2 regions of the Streptococcus sp. 1621 genome follow, and region 1 is predicted to be linked to the other one. Evidence: predicted binding sites of a transcription regulator. Region 1 holds the regulator's gene; the other holds the start of a gene.
The links. The regulator CtsR, encoded in region 1, represses protease genes until heat stress. The targets are predictions, from matches to a motif close to TTGGTCAAAAAAGGTCAAANA.

Region 1 (16,415 bases):
AAGCCAAGCTCAAGAAAGATTGAAAGGTCTTCAGATAGAAGTTGGAGAATAGTCTCTTTTAGTTAAAGAAACTATCGTTAATGAAGAAAATAGAGGATGACTACTTCTTCCTCTATTTTTTATGTTCAAATCAAGAAGAAATAGAGACTGAATGTATAAACTCACAGCTAAACTGTTAATGCTAATAGCCATAAACTTCTTTAAAAGTCGCTTTTTGAGGGTTATTATGGTATAATGGGTGCCAAGAGGTTTGGAATGAAAAAATTTTATGTAAGTCCAATTTTTCCTATTCTAGTAGGATTGATTGCGTTTGGAGTCTTATCCACTTTCATTATTTTTGTTAATAATAATCTGTTGACGCTTTTAATTTTGTTTCTTTTTGTAGGAGGCTATGTTTTTTTATTTAAGAAACTGAGAGTGCATTATACAAGGAGTGATGTAGAACAGATACAGTATGTAAACCACCAAGCGGAAGAAAGTTTGACATCTCTATTGGAACAGATGCCTGTAGGTGTTATGAAATTGAATTTATCTTCTGGAGAGGTTGAGTGGTTTAATCCCTATGCTGAATTGATTTTGACCAAGGAAGATGGCGATTTTGATTTGGAAGCTGTTCAAACGATTATCAAGGCTTCAGTAGGAAATCCGTCTACTTATGCCAAACTGGGTGAGAAGCGTTATGCTGTTCATATGGATGCTTCTTCCGGTGTTTTGTATTTTGTAGATGTATCCAGGGAGCAAGCCATAACAGATGAGTTAGTAACGAGTCGACCAGTGATTGGAATTGTATCTGTGGATAATTATGATGATTTGGAGGATGCAACTTCTGAGTCAGATATTAGTCAAATCAATAGTTTTGTAGCTAATTTTATATCAGAGTTTTCAGAAAAATACATGATGTTTTCTCGTCGGGTAAGTATGGATCGATTTTATCTATTTACTGACTACACGGTGCTTGAGGGCTTGATGAATGATAAATTTTCTGTTATTGATGCTTTCAGAGAAGAGTCGAAACAGAGACAGTTGCCCTTGACCTTAAGTATGGGATTTTCTTATGGCGATGGAAATCATGATGAAATAGGGAAAGTTGCTTTGCTCAACTTGAACTTGGCTGAAGTACGTGGTGGCGACCAGGTGGTTGTCAAGGAGAATGATGAAACGAAAAATCCAGTCTACTTTGGCGGTGGGTCGGCTGCGTCCATCAAGCGCACTCGTACCCGTACTCGATCAATGATGACAGCCATATCTGATAAGATTCGTAGTGTGGATCAAGTGTTTGTAGTTGGGCATAGAAATTTAGATATGGATGCCTTGGGCTCTGCTGTAGGTATGCAGTTGTTCGCCAGCAATGTGATTGAAAATAGCTATGCTCTTTATGATGAAGAACAAATGTCTCCAGATATTGAACGTGCTGTTTCATTCTTAGAAAAAGAAGGAGTTACGAAGTTGTTGTCTGTTAAGGATGCAATGGGGATGGTGACCAATCGTTCTTTGTTGATTCTTGTAGACCATTCAAAGACAGCCTTAACATTATCAAAAGAATTTTATGATTTGTTTACACAGACCATCGTTATTGACCACCATAGAAGGGATCAGGATTTTCCAGATAATGCAGTCATCACTTATATCGAAAGTGGTGCAAGCAGTGCCAGTGAGTTGGTAACGGAATTGATTCAGTTCCAGAATTCTAAGAAAAATCGTTTGAGTCGTATGCAAGCAAGTGTCTTGATGGCTGGTATGATGCTGGATACTAAAAATTTCACCTCACGAGTGACTAGTCGGACATTTGATGTTGCTAGCTATCTCAGAACGAGAGGAAGTGATAGTATTGCTATCCAAGAAATCGCTGCGACAGATTTTGAAGAATATCGTGAGGTCAATGAACTGATTTTACAGGGGCGTAAATTAGGTTCAGATGTACTAATAGCAGAGGCTAAGGACACGAAATGCTATGATACAGTTGTTATTAGTAAGGCAGCAGATGCCATGTTAGCTATGTCAGGTATTGAAGCGAGTTTTGTTCTTGCGAAAAATACACAAGGATTTATCTCTATCTCAGCTCGAAGTCGTAGTAAACTGAATGTACAACGGATTATGGAAGAGTTAGGCGGTGGAGGTCACTTTAATTTGGCAGCAGCTCAAATTAAGGATTTAACCTTGTCGGAAGCAGGTGAAAAACTGACAGAAATTGTATTAAATGAAATAAAGGAAAAGGAGAAAGAAGAATGAAAGTAATCTTTTTAGCAGATGTTAAAGGAAAAGGTAAAAAAGGCGAAATTAAGGAAGTACCAACAGGGTATGCGCAAAACTTTCTTATCAAAAAGAACCTAGCAAAAGAAGCGACTGCTCAAGCTGTAGGTGAACTTCGTGGTAAACAAAAATCCGAAGAGAAAGCTCACGCTGAGATGATTGCAGAAGCAAAAGCAATTAAAGCCCAACTTGAAGCAGAAGAAACGGTTGTAGAATTTGTTGAAAAAGTTGGTCCAGATGGTCGTACCTTTGGTTCTATTACCAATAAGAAGATTGCAGAAGAATTGCAAAAGCAATTTGGAATTAAGATTGATAAACGTCATATTCAAGTACAAGCTCCGATTCGAGCGGTTGGTTTGATTGATGTGCCAGTGAAAATCTATCAAGATATCACAAGTGTAATCAATCTTCGTGTGAAAGAAGGATAAGTTTACACCTTCTTGACAAGATTGTAAAAGGAAGGGAAGTCTGATGGCAGAAGTAGAAGAGTTACGAGTACAACCTCAAGATATCTTAGCTGAGCAATCTGTTTTGGGGGCTATCTTTATTGATGAGAGTAAACTTGTTTTTGTGCGAGAATATATTGAGTCTCGGGACTTTTTTAAGTATGCCCATCGTTTGATTTTCCAAGCTATGGTTGATTTATCCGATCGTGGCGATGCTATAGATGCAACAACGGTTCGTACCATTCTTGATAATCAAGGTGATTTACAGAATATTGGTGGCTTGTCTTACTTGGTTGAGATTGTCAATTCTGTGCCAACTTCTGCTAATGCGGAGTACTATGCTAAGATTGTTGCAGAAAAAGCAATGCTACGGCGATTAATCTCCAAGTTGACAGAGTCTGTCAATCAAGCTTACGAGGCTTCGCAACCAGCTGATGAAATCATTGCTCAGGCAGAAAAAGGCCTGATTGATGTCAGTGAAAATGCTAATCGAAGTGGATTTAAGAACATTCGAGATGTGTTGAATATCAACTTTGGAAATCTGGAAGCTCGCTCGCAGCAAACGACTGATATTACAGGTATTGCGACAGGCTATCGTGATTTAGATCATATGACGACTGGTCTTCATGAGGAGGAGTTGATTATCTTAGCAGCTCGTCCGGCGGTTGGTAAGACAGCCTTTGCCTTGAATATTGCTCAGAATATTGGGACCAAGTTGGACAAAACGGTTGCTATTTTTTCACTGGAAATGGGTGCGGAAAGTCTAGTGGATCGTATGTTGGCGGCAGAAGGTTTGGTGGAATCCCATTCTATCCGTACGGGGCAATTGACTGATGAGGAATGGCAAAAGTATACCATTGCTCAAGGGAATCTAGCCAACGCGAGTATCTATATCGATGATACGCCAGGGATTCGAATCACGGAAATTCGTTCTCGCTCACGCAAACTTGCTCAAGAAACGGGTAATCTTGGTTTGATTTTGATAGATTACTTGCAGCTTATCACGGGAACTGGGCGAGAAAACCGCCAACAAGAAGTTTCAGAAATTTCACGTCAGTTGAAAATCCTAGCAAAAGAACTGAAAGTTCCAGTAATTGCTCTAAGTCAGCTTTCTCGTGGTGTAGAACAACGTCAGGATAAAAGACCAGTCTTGTCTGATATTCGTGAATCTGGGTCTATTGAGCAAGATGCTGATATCGTAGCTTTTCTCTATCGTGACGATTACTATGAGCGTGGTGGTGAAGAAGAGGACGGTATCCCAAATAATAAGGTGGAAGTTATTATCGAGAAAAACCGTAGTGGAGCTCGTGGAACAGTGGAATTGATTTTCCAAAAAGAATACAATAAATTTTCAAGTATCTCAAAAAGGGAGGCATAAAATGACAGATGCATTTACAGATGTAGCTAAGATGAAAAAAATCAAAGAGGAAATCAAGGCACATGAGGGTCATGTAATTGAAATGACCTTGGAAAATGGGCGTAAGCGTCAAAAAAATAGATTGGGTAAGTTAATTGAAGTTTATCCATCCCTATTTATTGTGGAATTTGGGAATGTGGAAGGAGATAAACAGGCTAATGTTTACGTTGAATCCTTTACTTACTCAGATATCCTTACAGAAAAAAATCTAATTCATTATCTGGACTAAAGTGAGAAATTTTCTCACTTTTTCTTTTTTCTCCGAATAGTTTAAGTGAAGGTAATCTTCGATTTATATTATTTTCAAGGAGGAAGAATGAAAATTTTACCGTTTAAAGTAACAGAGACAAGGTTTTCTTTCAGAAAATCAGCTAAAAAGGTTGTTCCTTTTTTAGTAGTAGGATTGATGTTAGCAGCGAGTGATAGTGTATATGCCTATTCTGGAGGAAATGGATCGATTGCGCGTGGAGATGATTATCCTGTTTATTATAAAAATGGGAGCCAGGAGATTGATCAGTGGCGCATGTATTCTCGTCAGTGTACTTCTTTTGCAGCCTTTCGTTTGAGTAATGTCAATGGTTTTGAGATTCCAAGGGCTTATGGAAATGCGAATGAATGGGGCTATCGTGCTTGTCGTGAAGGTTATCGTGTCGATAATAGACCAGCGATTGGCTCTATTGCTTGGTCTACTGCAGGAACTTATGGGCATGTTGCCTGGGTGTCAAATGTAATGGGAGATCAGATTGAGATCGAGGAATATAACTATGGTTATACAGAAGCCTATAATAAACGAATTATAAAAGCAAATACGATGACAGGATTTATTCATTTTAAAGATTTAGCTGGTGGCAGTGTTGGGAATAGTCAAACCTCAGTTTCAACAGGAGGAACACATTATTTCAAGTCTAAGTCTGCTATCAAAAATCAGCCACTAGCTAGCGCAACTGCGATTGATTACTATTATCCTGGGGAGAAGGTTCATTATGATCAAATTCTCGAAAAAGATGGATACAAGTGGTTGAGTTATACAGCTTATAACGGAAGTCGTCGTTATATCCAGCTAGAGGGAGTGACTTCTTCACAAAATTATCAGAACCAATCAGGGAATAGCTCTAATTATAGCTCAAATAATGGATCGACTGTCGGTTGGAAGAAAATAAATGGTAGTTGGTATCATTTTAAATCAAATGGGTCTAAATCAACGGGATGGTTGAAAGATGGTTCTAGCTGGTATTATTTGAAATCATCTGGTGAAATGCAGACAGGCTGGTTAAAGGAAAATGGCTCGTGGTATTATCTGGATAGTTCAGGGGCAATGAAAACAGGCTGGTATCAAGTTTCTGGTAAGTGGTATTATTCTTACTCTTCAGGTGTCTTAGCTGTTAATACGGCGGTGGATGGCTACAGAGTAAACAGTGATGGAGAACGAGTATAGAAAATTGGAGTAGGAAATGTTTCCTGCTCTTTTCTGTAAGCAGTTTCCTTGACATTTTTCTTAATTTGCGCTATCATATATACATATAATATATGGGAGTCTGTGTACAGTCTGAGAGGAAGTGTTAAACTTCGACCGCACCTGATCTGGGTAATGCCAGCGGAGGGAACGATACTTAGTCTATTCTTGACCTTTTCCATATATGGTAAAGGTTTTTCTTTTTGTCAAAGGAAAACGAGAAGAGGAGGTTTTTATGAAAGCAAGCATCGCCTTGCAAGTTTTACCCCTAGCACAGGGGATTGATCGGATTGCTGTTATCGATCAAGTCATTGCTTATCTACAAGCTCAAGAAGTGACCATAGTGGTGACACCATTTGAAACGGTCTTGGAAGGGGAGTTTGATGAGCTCATGCGCATTCTCAAAGAAGCGCTGGAAGTGGCAGGGCAGGAGGCAGATAATGTCTTTGCCAATGTCAAAATAAATGTAGGAGAGATTTTAAGTATTGATGAGAAACTTGAAAAGTATACTGAGACGACACATTAGTCTATTGGGCTTTCTGGGGGTCTTGTCAATCTGGCAGTTAGCAGGTTTTCTTAAACTTCTCCCCAAGTTTATCCTGCCGACACCTTTTGAAATTCTTCAGGCCTTTGTTCGTGATAGAGAATTTCTCTGGTACCATAGCTGGGCGACCTTGAGAGTGGCTTTGCTAGGTCTAATTTTGGGAGTCTTGATTGCCTGTCTCATGGCTGTGCTCATGGACAGTTTGACTTGGCTCAATGACTTGATTTACCCTATGATGGTGGTCGTTCAGACCATTCCGACCATTGCTATAGCTCCTATCTTGGTCTTGTGGCTAGGTTATGGGATTCTGCCCAAGATTGTCTTGATTATTTTGACGACAACTTTTCCTATCATCGTTAGTATTTTGGACGGTTTTAGGCATTGTGACAAGGATATGTTGACCTTGTTTAGTCTGATGCGGGCCAAGCCTTGGCAAATCCTGTGGCATTTTAAAATTCCAGTCAGTCTGCCTTACTTTTATGCAGGTCTGAGGGTCAGTGTCTCCTATGCCTTTATCACAACCGTGGTATCTGAGTGGTTGGGAGGATTTGAAGGACTAGGTGTCTACATGATTCAGTCCAAGAAACTGTTTCAGTATGATACCATGTTTGCTATTATTATTCTGGTATCGATTATCAGTCTTCTGGGTATGAAGTTGGTCGATATTAGTGAAAAATATGTTATTAAATGGAAACGTTCGTAGAATAAGAATGTTTCTGAAAAAGAAAAGAGGAAATCAAAATGAAGAAAACATGGAAAGTGTTTTTAACGCTTGTAACAGCTCTTGTAGCTGTTGTGCTTGTGGCCTGTGGTCAAGGAACTGCTTCTAAGGACAACAAAGAAGCAGAACTTAAGAAGGTTGACTTTATCCTAGACTGGACACCAAATACCAACCACACAGGGCTTTATGTTGCCAAGGAAAAAGGTTATTTCAAAGAAGCTGGAGTGGATGTTGATTTGAAATTGCCACCAGAAGAAAGTTCTTCTGACTTGGTTATCAACGGAAAGGCACCATTTGCAGTTTATTTCCAAGACTACATGGCTAAAAAATTGGAAAAAGGGGCAGGAATTACTGCCGTTGCAGCTATCGTAGAACACAATACATCTGGAATTATCTCTCGAAAATCTGATAATGTAGCTAGTCCAAAGGACTTGGTTGGTAAGAAATACGGAACTTGGAATGACCCAACTGAACTTGCTATGTTGAAAACCTTGGTAGAATCACAAGGCGGAGATTTTGAGAAGGTCGAAAAAGTACCAAACAACGACTCAAACTCGATCACACCGATTGCCAATGGCGTCTTTGATGCTGCTTGGATCTACTATGGATGGGATGGTATCCTTGCCAAATCTCAAGGTGTAGATGCTAATTTCATGTACTTGAAAGACTACGTTAAAGAATTTGACTACTACTCACCAGTTATCATCGCAAACAACGACTATCTGAAAGATAATAAAGAAGAAGCTCGTAAAGTCATCCAAGCCATCAAAAAAGGCTACCAATACGCTATGGAGCATCCAGAAGAAGCTGCAGATATTCTCATCAAGAATGCTCCTGAGCTCAAAGAAAAACGTGACTTTGTCATCGAATCTCAAAAATACTTGTCAAAAGAATACGCAAGCGACAAGGAAAAATGGGGTCAATTTGATGCAGCTCGCTGGAATGCCTTCTACAAATGGGATAAAGAAAATGGTATCCTCAAAGAAGACTTGACAGACAAAGGCTTCACCAACGAATTTGTGAAATAATGACAGAAATAAGACTAGAACACGTCAGTTATGCCTATGGTCAGGAGAGGATTTTAGAGGATATCAACCTACAGGTAACTTCAGGTGAAGTGGTTTCCATTCTAGGTCCAAGTGGTGTAGGGAAGACCACCCTCTTTAACCTAATCGCTGGGATTTTAGAAGTTCAGTCAGGGAGAATTGTCCTTGATGGTGAAGAAAATCCCAAGGGGCGCGTGAGTTATATGTTGCAAAAGGATTTGCTCTTGGAGCATAAGACGGTGCTTGGTAATATTATTCTGCCCCTCTTGATTCAAAAGGTGGATAAGGCGGAAGCCATTGCCCGCGCAGATGAAATTCTTGCGACCTTCCAGTTGACAGCTGTAAGAGATAAATACCCTCATGAACTTAGTGGTGGGATGCGCCAGCGTGTAGCCTTACTCCGAACCTACCTTTTCGGGCACAAGCTCTTTCTCTTAGATGAGGCCTTTAGCGCCTTGGATGAGATGACCAAGATGGAACTCCACGCTTGGTACCTTGAGATTCACAAGCAGTTGCAGCTGACGACCCTGATTATCACGCATAGTATCGAGGAGGCCCTCAGTCTCAGCGACCGCATCTATATCTTGAAAAATCGCCCTGGGCAGATTGTTTCAGAAATTAAACTAGATTGGTCTGAAGATGAGGACAAGGAAGTCCAAAAGATTGCCTACAAACGTCAAATCTTGGCAGAATTAGGCTTAGATAAGTAGAAAAATAGGGAGTTGGTGAAGATTATCCTTTACCAACGCCCTTTTTCTTTTAAAAATAAGAAAATTTCGGTATAATAGTCAAAGATAGTCAAGGTTTAAAGAGAGAGGTGGGTTTGTAATGAGATTTAAAAATACATCGGATCATATTGAGGCCTACATCAAGGCGATTTTAGATCAATCTGGTATTGTGGAGTTGCAACGGAGTCAGTTGGCTGATACCTTTCAGGTTGTCCCTAGTCAGATTAACTATGTGATCAAGACACGCTTTACCGAAAGTAGAGGCTACTTGGTTGAAAGTAAGCGTGGTGGCGGAGGCTATATTCGTATAGGACGGATTGAGTTTTCTAGTCATCATGAAATGCTCAGGGAGCTGCTTTACTCAATTGGTGAGCAGGTCAGTCAAGAAATTTATGAGGATATTCTACAGCTTTTGGTTGAGCAGGAATTGATGACCAAGCAGGAGATGAATTTGCTAGTATCAGTAGCTTTGGATCGTGTTCTAGGAGAAGAAGCTCCAGTTGTTCGAGCAAACATGCTACGACAGGTCATACAAGAGGTAGATAGAAAAGGGAAGTAAGATGAACTATTCAAAAGCATTGAATGAATGTATCGAAAGTGCCTACATGGTTGCTGGCCATTTTGGAGCTCATTATCTAGAGTCTTGGCACTTGTTGATTGCCATGTCCAATCACAGTTATAGTGTGGCAGGGGCGACTTTAAATGATTATCCATATGAGATGGACCGTTTAGAAGAGGTCGCTTTGGAACTGACTGAAACGGACTATAGCCAGGATGAAACCTTTACGGAATTGCCGTTCTCCCATCGCTTGCAGGTCCTTTTTGATGAAGCAGAGTATGTAGCGTCAGTGGTCCATGCTAAGGTGCTAGGGACAGAGCACGTCCTCTATGCGATTTTGCATGATGGCAATGCCTTGGCGACTCGTATCTTGGAGAGGGCTGGTTTTTCTTATGAAGACAAGAAAGATCAGGTCAAGATTGCTGCCCTTCGTCGAAATTTAGAAGAACGTGCAGGCTGGACTCGTGAAGACCTCAAGGCTCTACGCCAACGCCATCGTACAGTAGCTGACAAGCAAAATTCTATGGCCAATATGATGGGCATGCCGCAGACTCCGAGTGGTGGTCTCGAGGACTATACGCATGATTTGACAGAGCAAGCGCGTTCTGGCAAGTTAGAACCAGTCATCGGTCGGGATAAGGAAATCTCGCGTATGATTCAAATCTTGAGTCGAAAGACCAAGAATAATCCTGTCTTGGTTGGGGATGCTGGTGTCGGGAAGACAGCTCTAGCGCTTGGTCTTGCCCAGCGTATTGCTAGTGGGGATGTGCCTGTGGAAATGGCTAAGATGAGCGTGTTAGAGCTGGATTTGATGAATGTCGTTGCAGGGACACGTTTCCGTGGTGACTTTGAAGAGCGCATGAACAATATCATCAAGGATATTGAAGAAGATGGGCAAGTAATCCTCTTTATCGACGAACTCCACACCATCATGGGTTCTGGGAGCGGGATTGATTCGACCCTGGATGCGGCTAATATCTTGAAGCCAGCCTTGGCGCGTGGAACTTTGAGAACTGTTGGTGCGACTACTCAGGAAGAATATCAAAAACATATCGAAAAAGATGCGGCCCTTTCTCGTCGTTTCGCTAAAGTAACGATTGAAGAGCCAAGTGTAGCAGACAGCATGACCATTTTGCAAGGCTTGAAGGCGACTTATGAGAAACATCACCGTGTGCAAATCACAGATGAAGCGGTTGAAACAGCGGTTAAGATGGCTCATCGTTACTTGACTAGTCGTCACTTGCCAGACTCTGCTATCGATCTCTTGGATGAGGCAGCAGCAACAGTGCAAAATAAGGCAAAGCATGTAAAAGCAGACGATTCAGGTTTGAGTCCAGCTGACAAGGCCTTGATGGATGGTAAGTGGAAACAGGCAGCTCAGCTAATTGCAAAAGAAGAGGAAGTGCTTGTTTACAAAGACTTGGTGACAGAGTCTGATATTTTGACCACCTTGAGTCGCTTGTCAGGTATTCCAGTCCAAAAACTGACTCAGACTGATGCTAAGAAATACCTGAATCTGGAAGCTGAACTACACAAACGTGTCATTGGTCAAGATCAAGCTGTTTCAAGCATTAGCCGTGCCATTCGCCGCAACCAGTCAGGGATTCGCAGTCACAAGCGTCCGATTGGCTCCTTTATGTTCCTAGGGCCTACGGGTGTCGGAAAAACTGAATTAGCCAAGGCTTTGGCAGAAGTTCTTTTTGACGACGAATCAGCCCTTATTCGATTTGATATGAGTGAATATATGGAGAAATTCGCAGCCAGCCGTCTCAACGGAGCTCCTCCGGGTTATGTGGGTTATGAAGAAGGTGGGGAGTTGACCGAGAAGGTTCGCAACAAACCCTATTCCGTTCTCCTTTTTGACGAGGTAGAGAAGGCCCACCCAGATATCTTTAATGTTCTCTTGCAGGTCTTGGATGACGGTGTCTTGACCGATAGCAAGGGCCGCAAGGTTGACTTTTCAAATACCATTATTATCATGACGTCAAACCTTGGTGCGACAGCCCTTCGTGATGACAAGACTGTCGGATTTGGGGCTAAGGACATTCGTTTTGACCAGGAGAATATGGAGAAACGCATGTTCGAAGAGCTGAAAAAGGCTTATAGACCGGAATTCATCAACCGCATTGATGAAAAGGTGGTCTTCCATAGCCTGTCTAGCGACCATATGCAGGAAGTGGTGAAGATTATGGTTAAACCTTTAGTGGCAAGTTTGGCTGAAAAAGGCATTGATTTGAAATTACAAGCTTCAGCACTGAAATTGTTGGCAAATCAAGGATATGACCCAGAGATGGGAGCTCGTCCACTTCGCAGAATCCTGCAAACAGAAGTGGAGGACAAGTTGGCAGAACTTCTTCTCAAGGGAGAATTAGAGGCAGGTAGCACACTTAAGATTGGTGTTAAAGCAGGCCGGTTAAAATTTGATATTGCATAAAAGAATAAAAGTATCAGCGACCATAACTCATAGTGGAGTGATACTTAATGAAAATCAAAGAGCAAATTAGGAAGCTAGCCGCAGGTTGCTCAAAACACTGTTTTGAGGTTGCAGATAGAGCTGACGTGGTTTGAAGAGATTTTCGAAGAGTATGAAACTAAAACCTATAGCTTCTAAAGGATCCGTGGTTTTCACTATTCAACCCAAAATTCATATGTTTATTACCCTCCATCGTATTTGTCTTAGAGCGTGTGTAGTAGAAAAAGAGCAGTCTTATCTGAAATTTTTATCCTTTCAAAAGAGACCTGTTTCTTTTTTGCCTGTCAAATCCGTTCTAGCTGGTATTTGAAAAATCAAACTAAGCTGCAAGATGAATGATTTTCTTGTATTGACGTTGTTGTTGACAACAAGTAGCGGATAAATGAAATCCATTCCATTATCATAGATGATAGGCTGGTAGGAAATTTTCAAATAACATACAGGGAATAGATGTGTGAAGTTCCGGTAGTAGAAAGGGAGAAAGATGAACATTTTAGTTGCAGATGACGAGGAAATGATTAGAGAAGGAATTGCAGCATTTCTGACAGAAGAGGGTTATCACGTCATTATGGCTAAGGATGGACAAGAGGCCTTGGAAAAATTTCAGGATCTCCCTATCCATCTCATGGTACTGGATTTAATGATGCCTAGGAAGAGTGGTTTTGAAGTGTTAAAAGAAATCAATCAAGAGCACGATATTCCTGTCATCGTCTTGAGTGCTCTAGGAGATGAAACTACTCAGTCACAGGTATTTGATCTCTATGCTGATGATCATGTGACAAAGCCTTTTTCTTTGGTACTGCTTGCCAAGCGTATTAAAGCGCTTATCAGACGTTACTACGTCATAGAGGATCTTTGGCAATATCAGGATGCAACAGTGGATTTTACCTCTTACAAAGCACATTATAAAAATGAAGAAATTGATCTCAAACCAAAGGAATTATTGGTACTAAAGTGTTTGATTCAACATAAAAATCAAGTTTTAAGTAGAGAGCAGATATTGGAAGAAATTTCAAAAGATGTAGCTGATTTACCTTGTGATAGGGTCGTTGATGTCTATATTCGTACTCTTCGCAAAAAATTAGCTTTAGATTGCATTGTGACTGTGAAAAATGTTGGGTATAAGATTAGCTTATGATAAAAAATCCTAAATTATTAACCAAGTCTTTTTTAAGAAGTTTTGCAATTCTAGGTGGTGTTGGTCTAGTCATTCATATAGCTATTTATTTGACCTTTCCTTTTTATTATATTCAATTGGAGGGGGAAAAGTTTAATGAGAGTGCAAGAGTGTTTACGGAGTATTTAAAGACTAAGACAGCTGATGAAATTCCAAGCTTACTCCAGTCTTATTCAAAGTCCTTGACTATATCTGCTCACCTTAAAAGAGATATCTTAGATAAGCGGCTCCCTCTTGTGCATGACTTAGATATTAAAGATGGAGAGCTATCAAATTATATCGTAATGTTAGATAAGCCTGTTAGTACAGCAGATGGTAAACAGGTAACGGTGCAGTTTGTGCAGGGAGTGGATATCTACAAAGAAGCAAAGAATATTTTGCTTTTGTATCTCCCCTATACATTTTTGGTTACAATTGCTTTTTCCTTTGTTTTTTCTTATTTTTATACGAAACGCTTGCTCAATCCTCTTTTTTACATTTCAGAAGTGACTAGTAAGATGCAAGATTTGGATGACAATATTCGTTTTGATGAAAGCAGAAAAGATGAAGTTGGTGAAGTTGGAAAACAGATTAATGATGTGTATGAGCACTTGTTGAAAGTTATTCATGAGTTGGAAAATCGCAATGAGCAAATTGTAAAATTGCAAAATCAAAAGGTTTCCTTTGTCCGTGGAGCATCGCATGAATTAAAGACACCTCTAGCTACTCTCAGGATTATCTTAGAAAATATGCAATACAATGTGGGGGATTATAAGGATCATCCTAAGTATCTTGAAAAGAGTATTGATAAAATAGATCAGATGAGTTTCTTGCTAGAGGAAGTGTTGGAATCTTCTAAATTTCAAGAATGGACAGAGTGCAGTGAGATTTTAATGGTAAATACCGTTTTGACAGATGTTTTGTCTCGATACCAGGAATTGGCATTTTCTAAAAATCTTGTGATTGATAATCAGTTGACTACTGATACAAAAGTAAGGATGAGCTTGAAGGCTTTGGATAAAGTCTTGACAAATCTTATCAGTAATGCTATTAAGTACTCAGATCAATCTGGCATTGTGACTATTTCTGAGCAAGATGGTTATCTTTCTATTAGGAATACATGTGCTCCTTTGAATCAGGAAGAGTTAGAACATTTATTTGATATTTTTTACCATTCACAAATTGTAACAGACAGAGAAACAGGATCAGGATTGGGTCTTTATATTGTTAAGAATATCTTAGAAAGTCATCGTATGTCCTATAGTTTCTTGCCTTATGAACAAGGGATGGAATTTAAAATCTGCTTGTTACCAGATAGTTAGCTTTAGTAAGACTCTTTTCTTACTTGAGGATGATTTGAAGAAGTATAGTTTGAATGGTAGTGATAGAGTAAATCAAAGAACGGAATCAGTTTTCGTTCTTTTTCTTTTTCAATTCATATTGGGTTAACATAGAGATGTTACAGTAGTGGTAAAGAAAGGGGATTGTGATGATAGCAATAATCATTATCTGTGTATTTTTAATTCGCTTGTTGTTCCTAAAGAAATCAATTGAAAATGAAAAACGGCTTCGTAGGGATGGCGGGCGAGAATTTGGCATTAAAAATACCAAACGTCTTACCTTGGTTCATATTGTTTTTTATCTGGCTTGTTTTATGGAAGCCCTAGTCTATCGACCGTCTTTCAATATGATGAGTGTTGTGGGTTTGGTGCTCCTGATATTTTCTATGTTGATGTTGCTACTTGTTATTCATCTGCTTGGGGATATTTGGACAGTCAAGTTGATGTTAGCACCGAATCATAAGTTTGTGGATCATGTCTTATTTAGGACAGTAAAACATCCCAATTACTTTTTAAATATCCTTCCTGAGTTGATTGGCTTGACCTTGCTGAGTCATGCCTATATGACTTTTGTTTTAGTTTTTCCAGTTTATGCAGTTATTTTGTATCGACGAATAGCTGAAGAGGAAAAGTTATTACATGAAGTTATAATCCCAAATGGAAGTATAAAGAGATAAATACAAGATTCAATTCATATACAGTTCATATTGAAATGATATAGTAGTGTTAAGAAAAATATTGGAGGAAATAATTATGTTTGCATCAAAAAGTGAAAGAAAAGTACGTTATTCAATTCGTAAATTTAGTATTGGAGTAGCTAGTGTAGTGGTTGCTAGTCTGTTCTTAGGAGGAGTAGTCCATGCAGAAGGGGTTGGTGGTGGGAATACCCCCACGGTTACATCTAGTGGGCAAGATAGGTTGAAGGAATATAGACAGCAGTTGATAAAAGAGTTGGGAGAGACAGCTTTACCTGAAGATAAAAAAGCTGAGTACAGAAAGCGGATTGAACAGGAGATGGACTATTCAGTACTAGATGAGATAGCGAATAACTTTCATCAAGAAAGTTTGGAAATACGTAATAAAGAACATGATGAAGTAGTTGAAAAAGCTAAAACTGAGTTTCCTAAGTATTTAGATCAGATTTTAATAGGACTTGAAAAATTGGTTGATGAAAAAGATCCTCAGTTTGACAAGCTTATTCAAGAAGCTAAGGATATTGTAGAAGAATATAAACGAAGATTTGATGAAGGTATTGATAGCCAAGCTATAAAAAGGTTAGAACAAGAGGGTAAAAATAAGCTAGATAAGTTGGTAGAGGACTTTAAGAATAGTTTATCAAATCAACAAAGTAAACCATCAGGAAATTCTAATTCTTCTAATGGTAGAGGTGATACGACTAAGCCTGCGAATCAAGGATTAGATTCTGATTCACCTTCTGGAAAAGAACATAATAATCCAACTCCACCAAAAGTAGAAAATCAAGGAGGAAATATAGTTTCTACTGAAAAAACTACGGAGACAAATCTTAAAGAAGCTAAAGAAACAGCTAAAACAACTTTGGATAATTATAGAAAAAGTCGTTTAACAAAATTAAATCCAGCTGCTTTTTGGTTTGGAGACCTCTTGTTGGCGTCTCAAAAGACTTTATCCGAATATAGTACGCAATTTGAGAGTGCTTCGAGTAAAGAAGAATTGAAAGCTCTGATAGAAAAATCTAAACAGGCAATTGATGAACTGATAGCTACTCATCAAAATAGAGAAATCAGCTTAGAGCGAAATAAGGCAAAGGAAGCGGTCACTAAACATCTAACAGGTTTATTGGATGATATCAAGAAAAATTTAGAAAAAGAGCAACATATCAATACTGTAGAGCTAATTAAAAAGCTAAAAGATATTGAAAAAACGTATTTGCATAAATTAGATGAATCAACCCAAAAAGCCCAACTACAGAATCTGGTTACAGAAAGTCAATCAAAACTAGATGAAGCTTTGTCTAACTTTAAAAAGGGCTTATCTTCTTCGTCAAATTCAGGATCCTCCACTAAACCAGAAACTCCAGAAAAACCAGAAGAACCTGCTCCAAGCAAACCTGCTGAAAAAGAGCAGACCCCGTCAGGAAGCACTGCAGGAAGTCACTCCGGTTCCACCAGCTCTTCAGGAAGTTCTAGTGCTTCCACTAAACCAAAATCTCCAGAAAAACCAGAGGAACCTACTCCAAGCAAACCTGCGGAAAAGGAGCAGAATCCATCAGGAAGCACTGCAGGAAGTCACTCCGGTTCCAC
Region 2 (16,415 bases), on a different contig from region 1:
TGAACAAGTTAAACAATTGCTCGAAGCTGGCGTAGACCGTATCTATGTCGGTGAGAAAGATTTTGGCCTTCGTCTACCAACGACCTTTAGTCATGACCAATTGCGTGAAATCGCTAAGCTGGTTCATGATGCTGATAAGGAATTGATTGTTGCAGTCAATGCCCTTATGCACCAAGACATGATGGATCGTATTAAGCCCTTCCTCGATTTCTTGGAAGAAATTAAGGCCGATTACATTACGATTGGGGATGCAGGCGTTTTTTACGTGGTCAATCGCGATGGTTATTCATTTAAGACCATCTATGATGCTTCAACCATGGTGACAAGCAGTCGTCAGATTAACTTCTGGGGACAAAAGGCTGGCGCATCTGAGGCTGTTTTGGCGCGTGAAATTCCATCGGCTGAACTCTTCAAAATGCCAGAGATTTTAGAAATTCCTGCTGAAGTTTTGGTGTACGGTGCTAGTGTCATCCATCATTCTAAACGTCCACTTTTGCAAAACTACTATAACTTTACGCATATCGATGATGAAAAGACGCGCAAGCGTGACCTCTTCTTGGCAGAGCCAAGTGACCCAGAGAGCCACTATTCCATTTTTGAAGATAATCATGGTACCCATATCTTTGCCAATAACGACCTTGATTTGATGACTAAATTGACAGAATTGGTGGAGCATGGTTTTACCCATTGGAAATTAGAAGGACTTTATACTCCAGGTCAAAACTTTGTTGAGATTGCAAAACTCTTTATCCAAGTGCGTAGCTTGATTCAAGAGGGCAACTTTAGCCATGACCAAGCCTTCTTGCTGGATGAAGAAGTGCGTAAACTTCACCCTAAAAACCGTTTCCTTGATACAGGATTTTATGACTACGATCCTGACATGGTTAAATAAAGTAAATGATTCGTTGAGAGAAGAAAGATGCAAACATTTCTTCTCTCAATTTTTCTTATTCTCCAATATTTTCAAAAAATAAGTAGGCTAGGATGCTCTATTTATTAGGATTTTTAAGAAAAGTGACCTTCTTGAGTTTGAAAATTATCCTATGTTTGCAGGTGCCAAATGGCCCTTTTTTTGGTATAATTTTTTATAATGAAAACGATTGGTAATCGCTATGTTGTGGTGGATTTAGAGGCAACTAGCACAGGTAGTAAGGCTAAAATTATCCAAGTGGGAATTGTCGTGATTGAGGACGGAAAAATCGTCGATCACTATACGACGGATGTCAATCCACATGAACCCTTGGATGCTCATATCAAAGAACTGACAGGATTGACAGACCAACGTCTGGCGCAAGCACCTGATTTTTCGCAAGTTGCTAGAAAAATCTTTGACTTGGTGGAGGATGGGCTTTTTGTAGCCCATAATGTTCAGTTTGATGCCAATCTTTTGGCGGAAAATTTATTTTTTGAAGGTTATGAGCTAAGAAATCCTCGTGTTGATACGGTCGAATTGTCCCAGGTCTTTTTCCCTGAACTGGAAAAATATAGCTTGCCTATTTTGTGTCGAGAATTAGGAATTCCTCTAAAGCATGCCCACACAGCCCTTTCAGATGCCCAAGCTACTGCGGAATTACTCTTATTTCTACGGGAAAAGATGGCCCAACTTCCTAAAGGTCTCTTGGAACGCTTGCTGGAAATGGCTGATGCCCTCTTATATGAGTCCTACCTGGTTATTGAAGAAATTTATCGCAACCAATCTATCCTGACTTCTTCAGATTTGGTCCAAGTTCAAGGACTATATTTCAAGAAGCTTGCAGCTCCCAATGAACCACGAAAACTATCTCAAGATTTTTCTAAAAATATTTCTCTGTTGAACCTTGAAGCGAGGGAGGAACAAGAAAGTTTTGCTAAAGAGGTTGGCTTGCTATTGAAAGATGAGCCTGTCTCTCTGATTCAAGCGCCGACTGAGATTGGGAAAACCTATGGTTACCTCTTACCTGCTTTATCTCAAGCCAAAGAGCGACAAATTGTTCTTAGTGTTCCGACAAAGATTCTTCAAAATCAAATCATGGAAGAAGAAGGTAAACGTCTCAAGGAAGTATTTCATACAGATATTCATTCTTTAAAGGGGCCTCAAAATTATTTGAAGTTGGATGCCTTTTATCGTTCCTTACAGGAAAATGATGAAAATCGCTTATTTAGACGCTTCAAAATGCAACTCTTGGTCTGGCTGACAGAGACAGAAACGGGGGATTTGGATGAGATTGGTCAACTCTACCGTTACCAACATTTTCTATCAGACCTTCGTCATGATGGGAATTTATCATCCCAGAGCTTATTTGTGACGGAAGATTTTTGGAAACGTAGTCAAGAAAGGGCACAAACCTGCAAGCTTTTAGTGACCAATCATGCCTATCTTGTAACCAGACTGGAAGATAATCCTGAATTTGTCAGCGACCGTTTACTGATTATTGATGAAGTTCAAAAGATTTTGTTGGCTTTAGAAAATCTGCTTCAAGAGACCCATGATATCCAGTCTATTGTCGATTTGCTTGATAAGGCTCTACTGGAGGAGCAAAATAAGGTTCAGCAACGAATACTAGAAAGTATTCGCTTTGAGTGCTTCTACTTGATAGAACAATTTCAGTCTGGAAAATCTAAGAAAAATATCTTAGATTCTCTTGCTAATCTCCACCAGTATTTTTCAGAATTAGAAGTAGAAGGCTTTGAGGAACTGGTTCGCTATTTTACAGCTGACCGAGATTACTGGCTTGAAGCAACTGAAACGAGTCAAAAGAAAATTCAAATTTCTTCTACGAAATCAGGACGTATTCTCCTATCTTCTTTAGTACCTAATTCATGTCAAGTCTTGGGAGTGTCGGCTACTCTTGAGATTAGTCAGAGAGTTTCTTTGGCAGACCTTTTGGGTTATCCTGAAGCTAAATTTGTCAAGGTTGAAGCTCATAAAAAACAGGATCAAGAAGTGGTCTTGGTCAAAGATTTCCCCTTGGTAACAGAAACCTCCTTAGAAGTCTACGCCCAAGAGGTAGCTGATTTGCTGATGGATGTTCAAGCTTTCCAGCAACCGATTTTAGTTCTCTTTACTGCTAAAGACATGCTTCTAGCAGTATCGGATTTACTTCCAGTTAGCCACTTGGCCCAGTATAAAAATGGGGATGTTCATCAGCTTAAGAAACGCTTTGAAAAAGGTGAACAACAAATCCTGCTTGGTGCAGCAAGTTTCTGGGAGGGAGTTGACTTTTCAAGTCATCCTTTTGTGATTCAGGTTGTACCGAGACTTCCTTTCCAAAATCCCCAAGAACCCTTGACGAAAAAGATCAATCAGGAACTAATTCAGGAAGGGAAAAATGCCTTTTATGATTATCAATTGCCGATGGCTATTATTCGTTTAAAACAGGCTTTGGGAAGAAGTATGAGACGTGAACACCAACGTTCCTTAACCCTCATTCTGGATAGGAGAATCGTCGGAAAACGATATGGCAAACAAATTGTGACTTCTCTAGCAAAAGAAGCGACTGTTAAAACCCTCTCTCAATCCGAAGTTGATGAGGCTGTTGATAAATTTTTAAATGAACTTTGATAAATAGTATTGTATGAAAGTATAAGGTTAGTATATATGAAACGTTCTCTCGACTCTAGAGTCGATTATAGTTTGCTATTGCCAGTATTTTTTCTACTGGTTATTGGCGTGGTGGCTATCTATATAGCTGTTAGTCATGATTATCCAAACAATATTCTGCCCATTTTAGGGCAGCAGGTCGCCTGGATCGCCTTGGGGCTTGTGATTGGTTTTATCGTCATGCTCTTTAATACAGAATTTCTTTGGAAGGTGACACCCTTTCTGTATATTTTAGGCTTGGGACTTATGGTCTTGCCGATTGTCTTTTATAATCCAAGCTTAGTTGCATCAACGGGTGCCAAAAACTGGGTATCGGTAAATGGCGTTACCTTGTTCCAGCCGTCAGAATTTATGAAGATATCCTATATCCTTATGTTGGCTCGTGTGATTGTCCAGTTTACCAAAAAACATAAGGAATGGAGACGCACAGTTCCGCTGGACTTTTTGTTAATTTTTTGGATGATTCTCTTTACTATTCCAGTACTAGTTCTTTTAGCACTTCAAAGTGACTTAGGGACGGCTTTGGTTTTTGTGGCTATTTTCTCAGGAATCGTTTTATTATCAGGGGTTTCTTGGAAAATCATTATCCCAGTATTTGTGACTGCGGTAACAGGAGTTGCTGGTTTCTTAGCTATCTTTATTAGCAAGGACGGACGAGCTTTTCTTCACCAGATTGGAATGCCGACCTACCAAATCAATCGGATTTTGGCTTGGCTCAATCCCTTTGAGTTTGCCCAAACAACGACTTATCAGCAGGCTCAAGGGCAGATTGCCATTGGGAGCGGTGGCTTATTTGGTCAAGGTTTTAATGCTTCTAATCTGCTTATCCCAGTTCGAGAGTCGGATATGATTTTCACGGTCATTGCAGAAGATTTTGGCTTTATTGGCTCTGTCCTTGTTATCGCCCTCTATCTCATGTTGATTTATCGTATGTTGAAGATTACTCTCAAATCAAATAACCAGTTCTACACCTATATTTCCACAGGTTTGATTATGATGTTACTCTTCCACATCTTTGAGAATATCGGTGCTGTGACTGGCCTACTTCCTTTGACTGGGATTCCCTTGCCTTTCATTTCGCAAGGGGGATCAGCTATTATCAGTAATCTGATTGGTGTTGGCTTGCTTTTATCGATGAGTTACCAGACTAATCTAGCTGAAGAAAAGAGCGGAAAAGTCCCATTCAAACGGAAAAAGGTTGTATTAAAACAAATCAAATAAGGAGAAAATCATGGTAAAAGTAGCAGTTATGTTAGCTCAGGGCTTTGAAGAAATTGAAGCTTTGACAGTTGTAGATGTCTTGCGTCGTGCAAATATCACTTGTGATATGGTTGGGTTTGAAGAGCAAGTGACGGGTTCGCATGCAATCCAAGTAAGTGCAGATCGTGTCTTTGATGGTGATTTATCAGACTATGACATGATTGTTCTTCCTGGAGGGATGCCTGGCTCTGCACATTTACGTGATAATCAGGCCTTGATGCAAGAGTTGCAAAATTTCGAACAAGAAGGGAAGAAACTGGCGGCCATTTGTGCGGCGCCAATTGCCCTCAACCAAGCAGGGCTATTGAAAAATAAGCAGTACACTTGCTATGATGGCGTTCAAGAGCAAATCCTTGATGGTCAATACGTCAAGGAAACAGTAGTGGTAGATGGTCACTTGACAACCAGTCGAGGTCCCTCTACAGCCCTTGCTTTTGCCTACGAGTTGGTGGAGCAATTAGGAGGGGACGCAGAGAGTTTACGAACAGGAATGCTCTATCGAGATGTCTTTGGTAAAAATCAGTAAAACGGGAGTTATTCTCTCGTTTTTTATGTGGAAAAATCAGGGAAATCATCGCTTTTTTCATAAAAAAATGCTATAATGAAGGGTATGAAATACCACGATTATATCTGGGATTTAGGTGGAACTTTACTGGATAATTATGAAACTTCAACAGCTGCATTTGTTGAAACATTGGCATTGTATGGCATCACACAAGATCATGACAGCGTCTATCAGGCTTTAAAGGTTTCTACTGATTTTGCGATTGAGACATTCGCTCCCAACTTAGAGCATTTTTTAGAAAAATACAAGGAAAATGAAGCCAGAGAGCTAGAACACCCGATTTTATTTGAAGGAGTTTCTGACTTATTGGAAGATATTTCAAATCAAGGTGGCCGTCATTTTTTGGTCTCTCATCGAAATAATCAGGTCTTAGAAATTTTAGAAAAAACTTCTATAGCAACCTATTTTACAGAAGTGGTGACTTCTAGCTCAGGCTTTAAGAGAAAACCAAGTCCAGAGTCCATGATTTATTTAAGAGAAAAATATCAAATTAGTTCAGGTCTTGTCATTGGTGATCGACCGATTGATATCGAAGCAGGTCAAGCTGCAGGTCTTGATACCCACTTGTTTACCAGTATCGTGAATTTAAGACAAGTATTAGACATATAAGAAAAAGGAATAAGATGACAGAAGAAATCAAAAATCTGCAGGCACAGGATTATGATGCCAGTCAAATTCAAGTTTTAGAGGGCTTAGAGGCTGTTCGTATGCGTCCGGGGATGTATATCGGATCAACCTCAAAAGAAGGTCTTCACCACCTAGTCTGGGAAATTGTTGATAACTCAATTGACGAGGCCTTGGCAGGATTTGCCAGCCATATTCAAGTCTTTATTGAGCCAGATAATTCGATCACTGTTGTCGATGATGGACGTGGTATCCCAGTCGATATTCAGGAAAAAACAGGTCGACCTGCCGTTGAGACTGTCTTTACTGTCCTTCACGCTGGAGGAAAATTTGGCGGTGGCGGATACAAGGTTTCAGGTGGTCTTCACGGAGTAGGGTCATCAGTAGTTAATGCCCTTTCCACTCAATTAGACGTTCATGTCCATAAAAACGGTAAAATTCATTACCAAGAATACCGTCGTGGTCATGTTGTTGCAGACCTTGAGGTGGTTGGGGATACAGATAGAACTGGAACAACGGTTCATTTTACTCCGGACCCAGAAATCTTCACTGAAACAACAACTTTTGATTTTGATAAATTAAATCAACGGATTCAAGAGTTGGCCTTTCTAAATCGTGGTCTTCAAATTTCAATTACAGATAAGCGCCAAGGTTTAGAACAAACAAAGCACTACCATTATGAAGGTGGAATTGCTAGTTACGTTGAATATATCAACGAGAACAAGGATGTTATCTTTGATACACCAATCTACACAGATGGTGAGATGGATGATATCACAGTTGAAGTAGCCATGCAGTACACAACGGGTTACCATGAAAACGTCATGAGTTTCGCCAATAATATTCATACCCATGAAGGTGGAACGCATGAACAAGGTTTCCGTACAGCCTTGACACGTGTTATCAACGATTATGCTCGTAAGAATAAGTTGCTGAAAGACAATGAAGACAACCTAACTGGGGAAGATGTTCGCGAAGGATTGACTGCAGTTATCTCAGTTAAACACCCAAATCCACAGTTTGAAGGACAAACTAAGACCAAACTGGGGAATAGCGAAGTGGTCAAGATTACCAATCGTCTCTTCAGTGATGCCTTCTCCGATTTCCTCATGGAAAATCCACAGATTGCCAAACGTATCGTGGAAAAAGGGATTTTAGCTGCTAAGGCTCGTGTGGCTGCCAAGCGTGCGCGTGAAGTCACTCGTAAAAAATCTGGTTTGGAAATTTCCAACCTTCCAGGGAAACTAGCAGACTGTTCTTCTAACAATCCTGCTGAAACAGAACTCTTCATCGTCGAAGGAGATTCAGCTGGTGGATCAGCAAAATCTGGTCGTAACCGTGAATTTCAAGCAATCCTTCCAATTCGCGGTAAGATTTTGAACGTTGAAAAGGCAAGTATGGATAAGATTCTAGCTAACGAAGAAATTCGTAGTCTTTTCACAGCGATGGGAACAGGATTTGGAGCAGAATTTGATGTTTCGAAAGCCCGTTACCAAAAACTTGTTTTGATGACCGATGCCGATGTCGATGGAGCCCACATTCGTACCCTTCTTTTGACCTTGATTTATCGTTATATGAAACCAATTCTAGAAGCTGGTTATGTTTATATCGCCCAACCACCAATCTATGGTGTCAAGGTTGGAAGCGAGATTAAAGAATATATTCAGCCAGGAGCAGATCAAGAAATTAAACTCCAAGAAGCCTTGGCTCGCCATAGTGAAGGACGTGCCAAACCAACCATTCAGCGTTATAAAGGTCTGGGTGAAATGGATGATCACCAATTATGGGAAACAACCATGGATCCGGAACATCGCTTGATGGCTAGAGTTTCTGTGGACGATGCTGCAGAAGCAGATAAAATCTTTGATATGTTGATGGGGGATCGAGTAGAGCCTCGTCGTGAGTTTATCGAAGAAAATGCCGTCTATAGTACACTTGATGTCTAAAAAATCGGGAGAAGTAGTTCCCTTGGTCTAAAAAATATGATATAATCATTACGATTGTTTCAAGTAAAAAAGGAGTTTGATATGTCTAATGGACAACTAATTTATTTAATGGTTGCAATTGCAGTCGTTTTAGTTCTGGCTTATGTAGTGGCGATCTTTCTACGTAAGCGAAACGAGGGAAGATTAGAGGCGCTAGAAGAAAGAAAAGAAGAACTATACAATCTTCCAGTAAATGATGAAGTAGAAGCTGTAAAAAATATGCACTTGATTGGACAAAGTCAAGTGGCTTTCCGTGAATGGAATCAAAAATGGGTCGATTTATCTCTCAACTCTTTTGCCGATATTGAAAATAATCTCTTTGAAGCAGAAGGCTATAACCATTCATTTCGTTTTCTCAAGGCCAGTCATCAAATTGATCAAATTGAGAGTCAAATTACTTTGATTGAAGAAGATATTACTGAAATTCGCAATGCTTTAGCAGACTTAGAGAAGCAAGAATCTAAAAATAGTGGTCGTGTTCTTCATGCTTTGGATTTATTTGAGGAACTTCAGCATAGAGTTGCTGAAAATTCAGAACAGTATGGTCAAGCCTTGGATGAAATTAAAAAACAATTAGAAAATATCCAATCTGAATTTTCACAATTTGTAACTTTGAATTCATCGGGTGACCCAGTAGAAGCTGCTGTGATTTTGGATAATGCTGAAAATCATATCTTGGCTTTAACGCATATTGTTGATCGTACACCAGCAATTGCAGCAACATTATCTAAAGAGCTACCAGATCAACTAGAAGATTTAGAAGATGGTTATCGTAAGCTCTTAGATGCTAATTATCATTTTGTTGAAACGGATATTGAAGCGCGTTTCCACTTGCTTTATGAAGCATTCAAGAAAAACCAAGAGAATATTCGTCAGTTGGAATTGGATAATGCCGAGTATGAGAATGGACAGGCACAAGAGGAAATCAATGCCTTGTATGATATTTTTACTCGAGAAATTGCTGCTCAGAAAGTAGTGGAAAATCTACTTGCAACTCTTCCAACTTACCTTCAACATATGAAAGAGAATAATACTTTATTGGGAGAAGATATTGCACGTTTGAGCAAGACCTATTTACTTCCTGAGACAGCTGCAAGCCATGTTCGTCGTATTCAGACAGAATTAGAGAGTTTTGAGGCAGCTATTGCTGAGGTAACTTCAAATCAAGAAGAACCAACCCAAGCTTATTCAGTTCTTGAAGAAAATCTTGAGGATTTACAAACTCAACTAAAAGATATTGAAGATGAGCAAATTTCAGTTAGTGAGCGCCTGACACAAATTGAGAAAGATGATATCAATGCACGTCAAAAGGCCAATGTTTATGTCAATCGTCTCCATACTATCAAGCGATACATGGAAAAACGCAATCTGCCAGGTATTCCACAAACTTTCTTGAAGTTATTCTTTACGGCAAGCAATAATACTGAGGATTTAATGGTTGAGTTAGAACAGAAAATGATTAACATTGAATCTGTTACCCGAGTTCTTGAAATTGCAACGAATGATATGGAAGCTTTAGAAACGGAAACTTATAATATTGTACAGTATGCAACCTTGACAGAGCAACTATTGCAATATTCTAACCGCTATCGCTCATTTGATGAACGCATTCAAGAAGCATTTAACGAAGCTTTAGATATTTTTGAAAAAGAATTTGATTATCACGCTTCATTTGACAAGATTTCGCAAGCATTGGAAGTGGCAGAGCCTGGTGTAACCAATCGCTTTGTTACCTCATATGAGAAAACACGTGAAACGATTCGTTTTTAATAAAAGAAAAAGATTTGATTGTGTGAGAAACAGAATCAAATCTTTTTCTATAGTAGTATCTTTAGCAAAAGATTTCAAAATGATAAAAACGCATAATAGCAGGTGTAGAAACTCTTGCTACTATGCGTTTTATTATGGAAAGACTTATTGGACTTTCGCTCAAGTCGAGTTTTTACTCAATTTCCTTACTTGATTGGGATTGAAATTCCAATTAATTTCTCTGAGTAGAGTGTCTTGATATTGGCTTCATCAATAGAGTCCTTATCAATTTTACGTTTCAAGAAAAATTCTTGAATGGTTTCGATTTCAGGTTCACGAATAGCACGGTGTTTGTTTGAGATGAGGATTTCATAGTGAAGCGGCGCTTGGGTAAAAATAACATCTGTATTCCCCGCAGAATAAACCTCAACAAGGGTTGCATCGGTACTTTCTAGCTGACTTTTTACAAGTTGCGAGTGTGAGTTTGTCGTATTGATAAGCTTCATAATATTTCCTCCGATTTTCTAATTCTATTATAGCACTTTTTGAATAAAGTCGCTTGATTTAGTCAATATTATGCTGTTTTTTCCAAGATTCAATAGCCCATTTATGACTACCACGTTTGAGATTTTCAATAGCCTCATCAATAGGGAACCAGGCAATATGATTAAAGTCTTCTAGTGGTTTTTGAACTTCCTTGAAAGAAGTCGCTTCATAGAGGTAGGCAGGATTGTAGTAGTAGGTATCGCGGTGACGAGAGTAGAAATATTCGTCAGCTTGTCCGTAATAGACACCAATTTCAGCTGTGAATCCAAGCTCTTCAATCAATTCACGTTTTAGGGCTTCCTGATGATTTTCCCCTGCTTCAATTTCGCCACCTGGTAAGAACCAAGCGCCATTAGGCGCTTGAACAAGAACAATTTGTTTTTGTTCAGCGTCTGGAATAACCGCATATACACCGTAACGTGAAACATAGTCTGTATTCGCTTTTTTTTCTCCGAAAGTTGGGTTTGCCATTGCATTTTCCTCACTATCTAGTATCGTTATTATTATCATAATGGACAAAGAGCAAGCTGTCAAGAAATTACAGTTATTTTAGTAAAAAAGAGCAGAAAATTTTCATTTTCTACTCCCTTTCTATAGGATTTATACTTCTTTTTCAGAAGTCTTTACTTCAGCTTTTTTGGCAGATTTAATTTGAATCTTGCCCTTGCTGGTCATAACTGCCTTGAGGTCTTTTTCGCTTGGATTTTCAAGGTAGTAGTCAGTGATTGCGTCCTCAATATAGTCTTGAATAGTGCGGCGAAGTGGGCGTGCTCCCATTTTTGGATCATAACCGAGGTCAACTAACTTTTCCTTGACCTTGTCAGTTACATCTAAATGAATGTTATTGCTAGAGAGGCGCTTGTTAACATCTGCTAGCATGAGCTCGACAATCTGAAGGAGGTTATCTTTGCTGAGAGCCTTAAATTCGATAATACCATCAAAACGGTTCATAAACTCTGGGCTAAAGAAGTTGCCGAGTTCGCCGAGAACAGAGTTGGTACGTCCTTCTCTAGCAGCCCCAAATCCAACGCTGGCTTCTGCCTTACCTGTACCTGCATTTGAGGTCATGATGATGATGGCATCCTTGAAGCTAACGGTGCGCCCTTGCCCATCTGTCAAACGGCCATCGTCCAAGACTTGAAGGAACATATGCATGACATCTGGATGGGCTTTTTCTACTTCATCGAGAAGGATGAGAGAATATGGATTGCGGCGAACTTTTTCAGTTAATTGACCAGCCTCATCATAGCCAACATAACCTGGAGGAGCGCCGACCAACTTAGCCACACTATGTTTTTCCATGTATTCACTCATATCAAAGCGAATCATACTGTCAGCAGAACCAAAGAGTTCGATAGCTAGTTGTTTGGAAAGTTCTGTCTTACCGACACCAGTTGGTCCGACGAAGAGGAAGCTTCCGATTGGGCGGTTAGGTGTACCGAGACCGACACGATTACGGCGAATAGCCTTGGCAATCTTATCGACAGCATCATCTTGTCCAATAACATGAGACTTGAGATCTTCGGCTAGATGGATGAGTTGAGATTGTTCTTTCTCTTTCAAATCACCAACAGGGATATTGGTTTTCTGCTCAATAATGTGCTCAATAGTTTTCTCGCTGATGATAGGAGTATCTTGGTCTGTGACCTTTTTCTTTTGCATTTCTTTATACTTGGCAATCTGGTCGCGGAAATAGGCAGCCTTCTCAAAATCTTCTTCTCGTGTAGCTTGAGATTTGAGATTTTCAGCCTCAATCAAGCGCTGATCAATGACTTTAGGATCCACAAAATTCAAGGTCAAGTTCATCTTAGAACCTGCTTCATCTAGGAGGTCAATGGCCTTGTCAGGTAAGAAGCGGTCTTGAATATAACGATTGGAAAGAGTTGCAGCTGCTTCAATTGCAGCATCGGTATATTGAACGTGGTGATAGTCTTCGTATTTCTTTTGAATTCCTTTGAGGATAATGATTGTTTCGTCCACCGTTGGTTCATCGACTTTGACAGGCTGCATACGACGCTCTAAGGCAGCATCCTTTTCAATGATACGGTATTCATTGAGGGTAGTAGCGCCGACAAGTTGCAGTTCTCCACGAGCAAGGGCTGGCTTGAGGATATTTCCAGCATCCATATTACCATCGCTCGCAGAACCTGCACCGACAATTTCATGGATTTCATCGATAAAGAGGATAATATCCTCACGTTTGCGAATTTCTTCCATGAGTTTTTGCATGCGTTCTTCAAATTGTCCTCGGATACCTGTTCCTTGAACCAAGCTAACCACATCCAAGCGGATGACTTGTTTGCCTTGGAGTTTATGTGGAACATCGCCATCAACGATTTTCTGAGCTAGACCTTCGACAACGGCCGTTTTTCCGACACCTGGTTCACCGATAAGGACAGGATTATTCTTGGTTCTACGATTGAGAATCTCGATGACACGGATAATCTCATCGTCGCGCCCGATAACGGGGTCAATGTCTCCACGACGGGCAATCTCAGTTACGTTGATACCAAATTCTTCTAGCAGGCCTTTTTCTTGGCTTGGGGGCGGAGTTTGAGCAGATCCACGATTTTGGGAACCATAACCGCCGTTTCCACCGTAACCTCCACCTGATTGGGTTGGGGGAATAGGAGGAGTGTTGTTAGAAGGTCTGAAATTGTTTAGGTCGTTGAAGAAATCACCAAAGGGATCGAAATCACGATTGTTCAAATCTGTCATGCCTTTAAAGAGACTGTTATTAGGGTCTGTTTTGATAATCTTATAGCAGTTTTGACAGAGGTCAATTTGTTTTTGTTTTCCATTGAGATTGGTGTAAAGATGAATTGTTGAGTCGTTAATTTTACAGTTTTGACAAAGCATACATCTACCTCATTTCTTTCTTTAGCCTGACCTGTTTAAAGGTCAAAAATAGTCAAATTTCTATACTCTCATTATAACAGGATTGGGGTGTAAAGCAAGTAAAAAGATTGTAGCTTTGAGAAGTTGTTACAATGAAAATCTTCGTGGATTTGGACTATAAAAAAATCCTATTTGTGAGACAAAAAGGATTTTGGTTAGACATGCAGGGTGTAATCCCAGCTTGTTTTGTATTAGTAAAGGAGTTCGTAAATCTCCATTGCAATCAAGTCAATGCTATCAAAAGTATAAGTTTCGCGAGCTTCTACATCACGAAGGGTAAAGATTGATCCGTTTTCTTCGTCGTGGCTGTATGCAACTTCTGCAACAACAACTCCTTCGCGTTCAAAATTACGTTTTAAATTTCCGCCATCGTTTGCCATTGCTTCAAGGCGGTTGATGATTCTAACCAAATGTGATTCCATTTTGATTCTCCTTCATTTCTTATCGTTACTATTTTACCATAAAGGAGGCCAACTTGCCTAGAAAAAACTAAGATTTCTCGCTAATTCTGCTAGTTTAAAGATTTTTAAATAAATTGGATAAAAGATTTGAATTTTAATTCAATACATGTTATAATCATACAGTACTCTATTTTAGAAAGCAGTGTGACTATGAATTTTTCTTTTTTACCTAAGTATTTACCTTATTTTAACTATGGGGCTGTTGTGACGGTTCTCATTTCTATCTGTGTTGTCTTTTTGGGAACTATTTTAGGGGTTGTCTTGGCTTTTGGGCAACGTTCAAAGTTTAAACCGCTTGTTTGGCTGGCCAACTTGTACGTTTGGATTTTCCGCGGGACGCCGATGATGGTTCAGATCATGATTGCCTTTGCTCTAATGCATATCAATGCTCCGACTATTCAGGTTGGGATTTTGGGTGTTGATCTTTCTCGTCTGATTCCAGGGATTTTGATTATCTCTATGAACAGTGGTGCTTATGTTTCTGAGACTGTTCGTGCTGGAATCAATGCGGTTCCAAAAGGTCAGCTAGAAGCGGCTTATTCGCTAGGGATTCGTCCTAAAAATGCGATGCGCTATGTGATTTTGCCACAAGCAATCAAAAATATCTTGCCAGCTTTGGGGAACGAATTTATCACCATTATCAAGGACAGCTCCCTCTTATCAGCTATCGGTGTCATGGAGTTGTGGAACGGGGCTACAACAGTTTCTACAACAACCTATTTACCTTTGACACCACTTTTATTTGCAGCCTTTTATTACTTGATTATGACTTCTATTTTGACAGTAGCCTTGAAAGCTTTTGAAAAACGTATGGGACAAGGAGATAAGAAATAATGACAGAAACCTTGATAAAAATTGAAAATTTACATAAATCATTTGGAAAGAATGAAGTATTGAAGGGCATCAACCTCGAGATTAAAAGAGGAGAAGTTGTCGTTATCATCGGTCCTTCAGGGAGCGGGAAATCTACCTTGCTTCGCTCTATGAATTTATTGGAAGAAGCAACCAAGGGGAAGGTTATCTTTGAGGGAGTCGATATTACGGACAAGAAGAATGACCTGTTTGCTATGCGTGAGAAGATGGGGATGGTTTTCCAACAGTTTAATCTCTTTCCTAATATGACTGTGATGGAAAATATCACCTTGTCACCTATCAAGACCAAAGGTGAGAGCAAGGCAGTTGCTGAGAAGAGAGCCCAAGAACTTTTGGAAAAAGTTGGTTTGCCAGATAAGGCAACTGCTTATCCACAGAGTTTGTCAGGTGGGCAGCAACAGCGGATTGCCATCGCGCGTGGGTTGGCCATGGAACCTGATGTTTTGCTCTTTGACGAGCCAACTTCAGCCTTGGATCCTGAAATGGTAGGTGAGGTATTGGCTGTTATGCAAGACCTTGCCAAATCAGGAATGACCATGGTTATCGTAACACATGAAATGGGATTTGCCCGTGAGGTGGCAGACCGTGTCATCTTTATGGCAGACGGTGTGGTTGTTGAAGATGGAACACCAGAACAGATTTTTGAACAAACCCAAGAACAACGGACTAAGGATTTCTTGAGTAAGGTTTTATAGGTTAGCTTTGTTAAGCTATTTGTAACCAATTTTAAACTTTCAAGACAAGATTAGTGAAAAGCTCGACCAGAGCTTTTTCTTATAGTTTGAAACTATAGGATAGCCTAGGAAAGAAGTGTTAGAGGGGACTAGCGGTTTTTGGTATAATGGAAGATATTTGAAAGAAAAGAGAAGTGATATGACACAGATTATTGATGGGAAAGCTTTAGCGGCCAAATTGCAGGGGCAGTTGGCTGAAAAGACTGCAAAATTAAAGGAAGAAACAGGTCTAGTGCCTGGTTTGGTAGTGATTTTGGTTGGGGACAATCCAGCCAGCCAAGTCTACGTTCGCAACAAGGAGAGGTCAGCTCTTGCAGCTGGTTTCCGTAGCGAAGTAGTGCGAGTTCCAGAGACCATTACTCAAGAGGAATTGTTAGACCTGATTGCTAAATATAATCAGGATCCAGCTTGGCATGGGATTTTGGTTCAGTTGCCATTACCAAAACACATTGATGAAGAGGCGATTCTATTGGCTATTGACCCAGAAAAGGATGTGGATGGTTTCCATCCCTTAAACATGGGGCGTCTCTGGTCTGGTCATCCAGTCATGATTCCTTCGACACCTGCAGGAATTATGGAAATGTTTCATGAATATGGGATTGATTTAGAAGGTAAAAATGCGGTTGTCATCGGTCGTTCAAACATTGTTGGAAAACCCATGGCTCAGCTTCTTTTGGCCAAGAATGCTACAGTGACTTTGACCCATTCACGTACTCATAATCTTGCCAAGGTAGCTGCTAAAGCAGATATTCTTGTAGTAGCAATCGGTCGTGCTAAGTTTGTGACTCCTGATTTTGTGAAACCAGGTGCGGTAGTCATTGACGTTGGGATGAACCGCGATGAAAATGGTAAGCTCTGTGGGGATGTTGATTATGAGGCGGTTGCCCCACTTGCTAGCCACATCACGCCAGTTCCTGGAGGTGTCGGTCCTATGACCATTACTATGCTGATGGAGCAAACCTATCAGGCAGCACTTCGGACATTGGATAGAAAATAAGAGAAAAATCGCTGAAGAGAGTGTATTTTCTATAGCTATATCTGAAATGGCAGAAATGAGTATTAAATTTTAGAAATAAGTTTATAAAAGGAGGTCTGCGCCTCCTTTTTGTTGTATAATGGAGTGAGGTGATTAGATGATTT

Region 2: a site for CtsR is predicted at 13,207-13,227, ahead of HT697_RS07430 (ATP-dependent Clp protease ATP-binding subunit). Genes of this name have one in related genera too.

What each region holds. Positions count from the first base shown of each region.
Region 1 is NZ_VMLJ01000028.1:59,181-75,595, forward strand. Features, by position in the region: gene HT697_RS06655 (DUF561 domain-containing protein) at 1-52, shown strand, start outside; gene HT697_RS06660 (DHH family phosphoesterase) at 256-2,229, shown strand; gene rplI (50S ribosomal protein L9) at 2,226-2,678, shown strand; gene dnaB (replicative DNA helicase) at 2,722-4,074, shown strand; gene HT697_RS06675 (Veg family protein) at 4,076-4,342, shown strand; gene cbpD (choline binding-anchored murein hydrolase CbpD) at 4,430-5,548, shown strand; TPP riboswitch at 5,631-5,733, shown strand; gene HT697_RS06685 (thiamine-binding protein) at 5,802-6,092, shown strand; gene HT697_RS06690 (ABC transporter permease) at 6,055-6,813, shown strand; gene HT697_RS06695 (ABC transporter substrate-binding protein) at 6,852-7,859, shown strand; gene HT697_RS06700 (ABC transporter ATP-binding protein) at 7,859-8,587, shown strand; gene HT697_RS06705 (CtsR family transcriptional regulator) at 8,706-9,164, shown strand; gene HT697_RS06710 (ATP-dependent Clp protease ATP-binding subunit) at 9,166-11,598, shown strand; gene rr06 (two-component system response regulator RR06) at 12,122-12,775, shown strand; gene HT697_RS06720 (HAMP domain-containing sensor histidine kinase) at 12,772-14,115, shown strand; gene HT697_RS06725 (isoprenylcysteine carboxyl methyltransferase family protein) at 14,283-14,810, shown strand; gene HT697_RS06730 (RICH domain-containing protein) at 14,887-16,415, shown strand, end outside.
Region 2 is NZ_VMLJ01000033.1:45,302-61,716, reverse strand. Features, by position in the region: gene HT697_RS07475 (peptidase U32 family protein) at 1-892, shown strand, start outside; gene HT697_RS07470 (bifunctional DnaQ family exonuclease/ATP-dependent helicase) at 1,091-3,541, shown strand; gene HT697_RS07465 (FtsW/RodA/SpoVE family cell cycle protein) at 3,578-4,801, shown strand; gene HT697_RS07460 (DJ-1 family glyoxalase III) at 4,812-5,366, shown strand; gene HT697_RS07455 (HAD family hydrolase) at 5,451-6,014, shown strand; gene gyrB (DNA topoisomerase (ATP-hydrolyzing) subunit B) at 6,029-7,975, shown strand; gene ezrA (septation ring formation regulator EzrA) at 8,057-9,784, shown strand; gene HT697_RS07440 (DUF1827 family protein) at 9,970-10,269, opposite strand; gene HT697_RS07435 (NUDIX hydrolase) at 10,328-10,780, opposite strand; gene HT697_RS07430 (ATP-dependent Clp protease ATP-binding subunit) at 10,910-13,168, opposite strand; gene HT697_RS07425 (DUF1797 family protein) at 13,399-13,629, opposite strand; gene HT697_RS07420 (amino acid ABC transporter permease) at 13,819-14,502, shown strand; gene HT697_RS07415 (amino acid ABC transporter ATP-binding protein) at 14,502-15,236, shown strand; gene HT697_RS07410 (bifunctional methylenetetrahydrofolate dehydrogenase/methenyltetrahydrofolate cyclohydrolase) at 15,415-16,272, shown strand; gene HT697_RS07405 (phosphate ABC transporter ATPase) at 16,409-16,415, shown strand, end outside.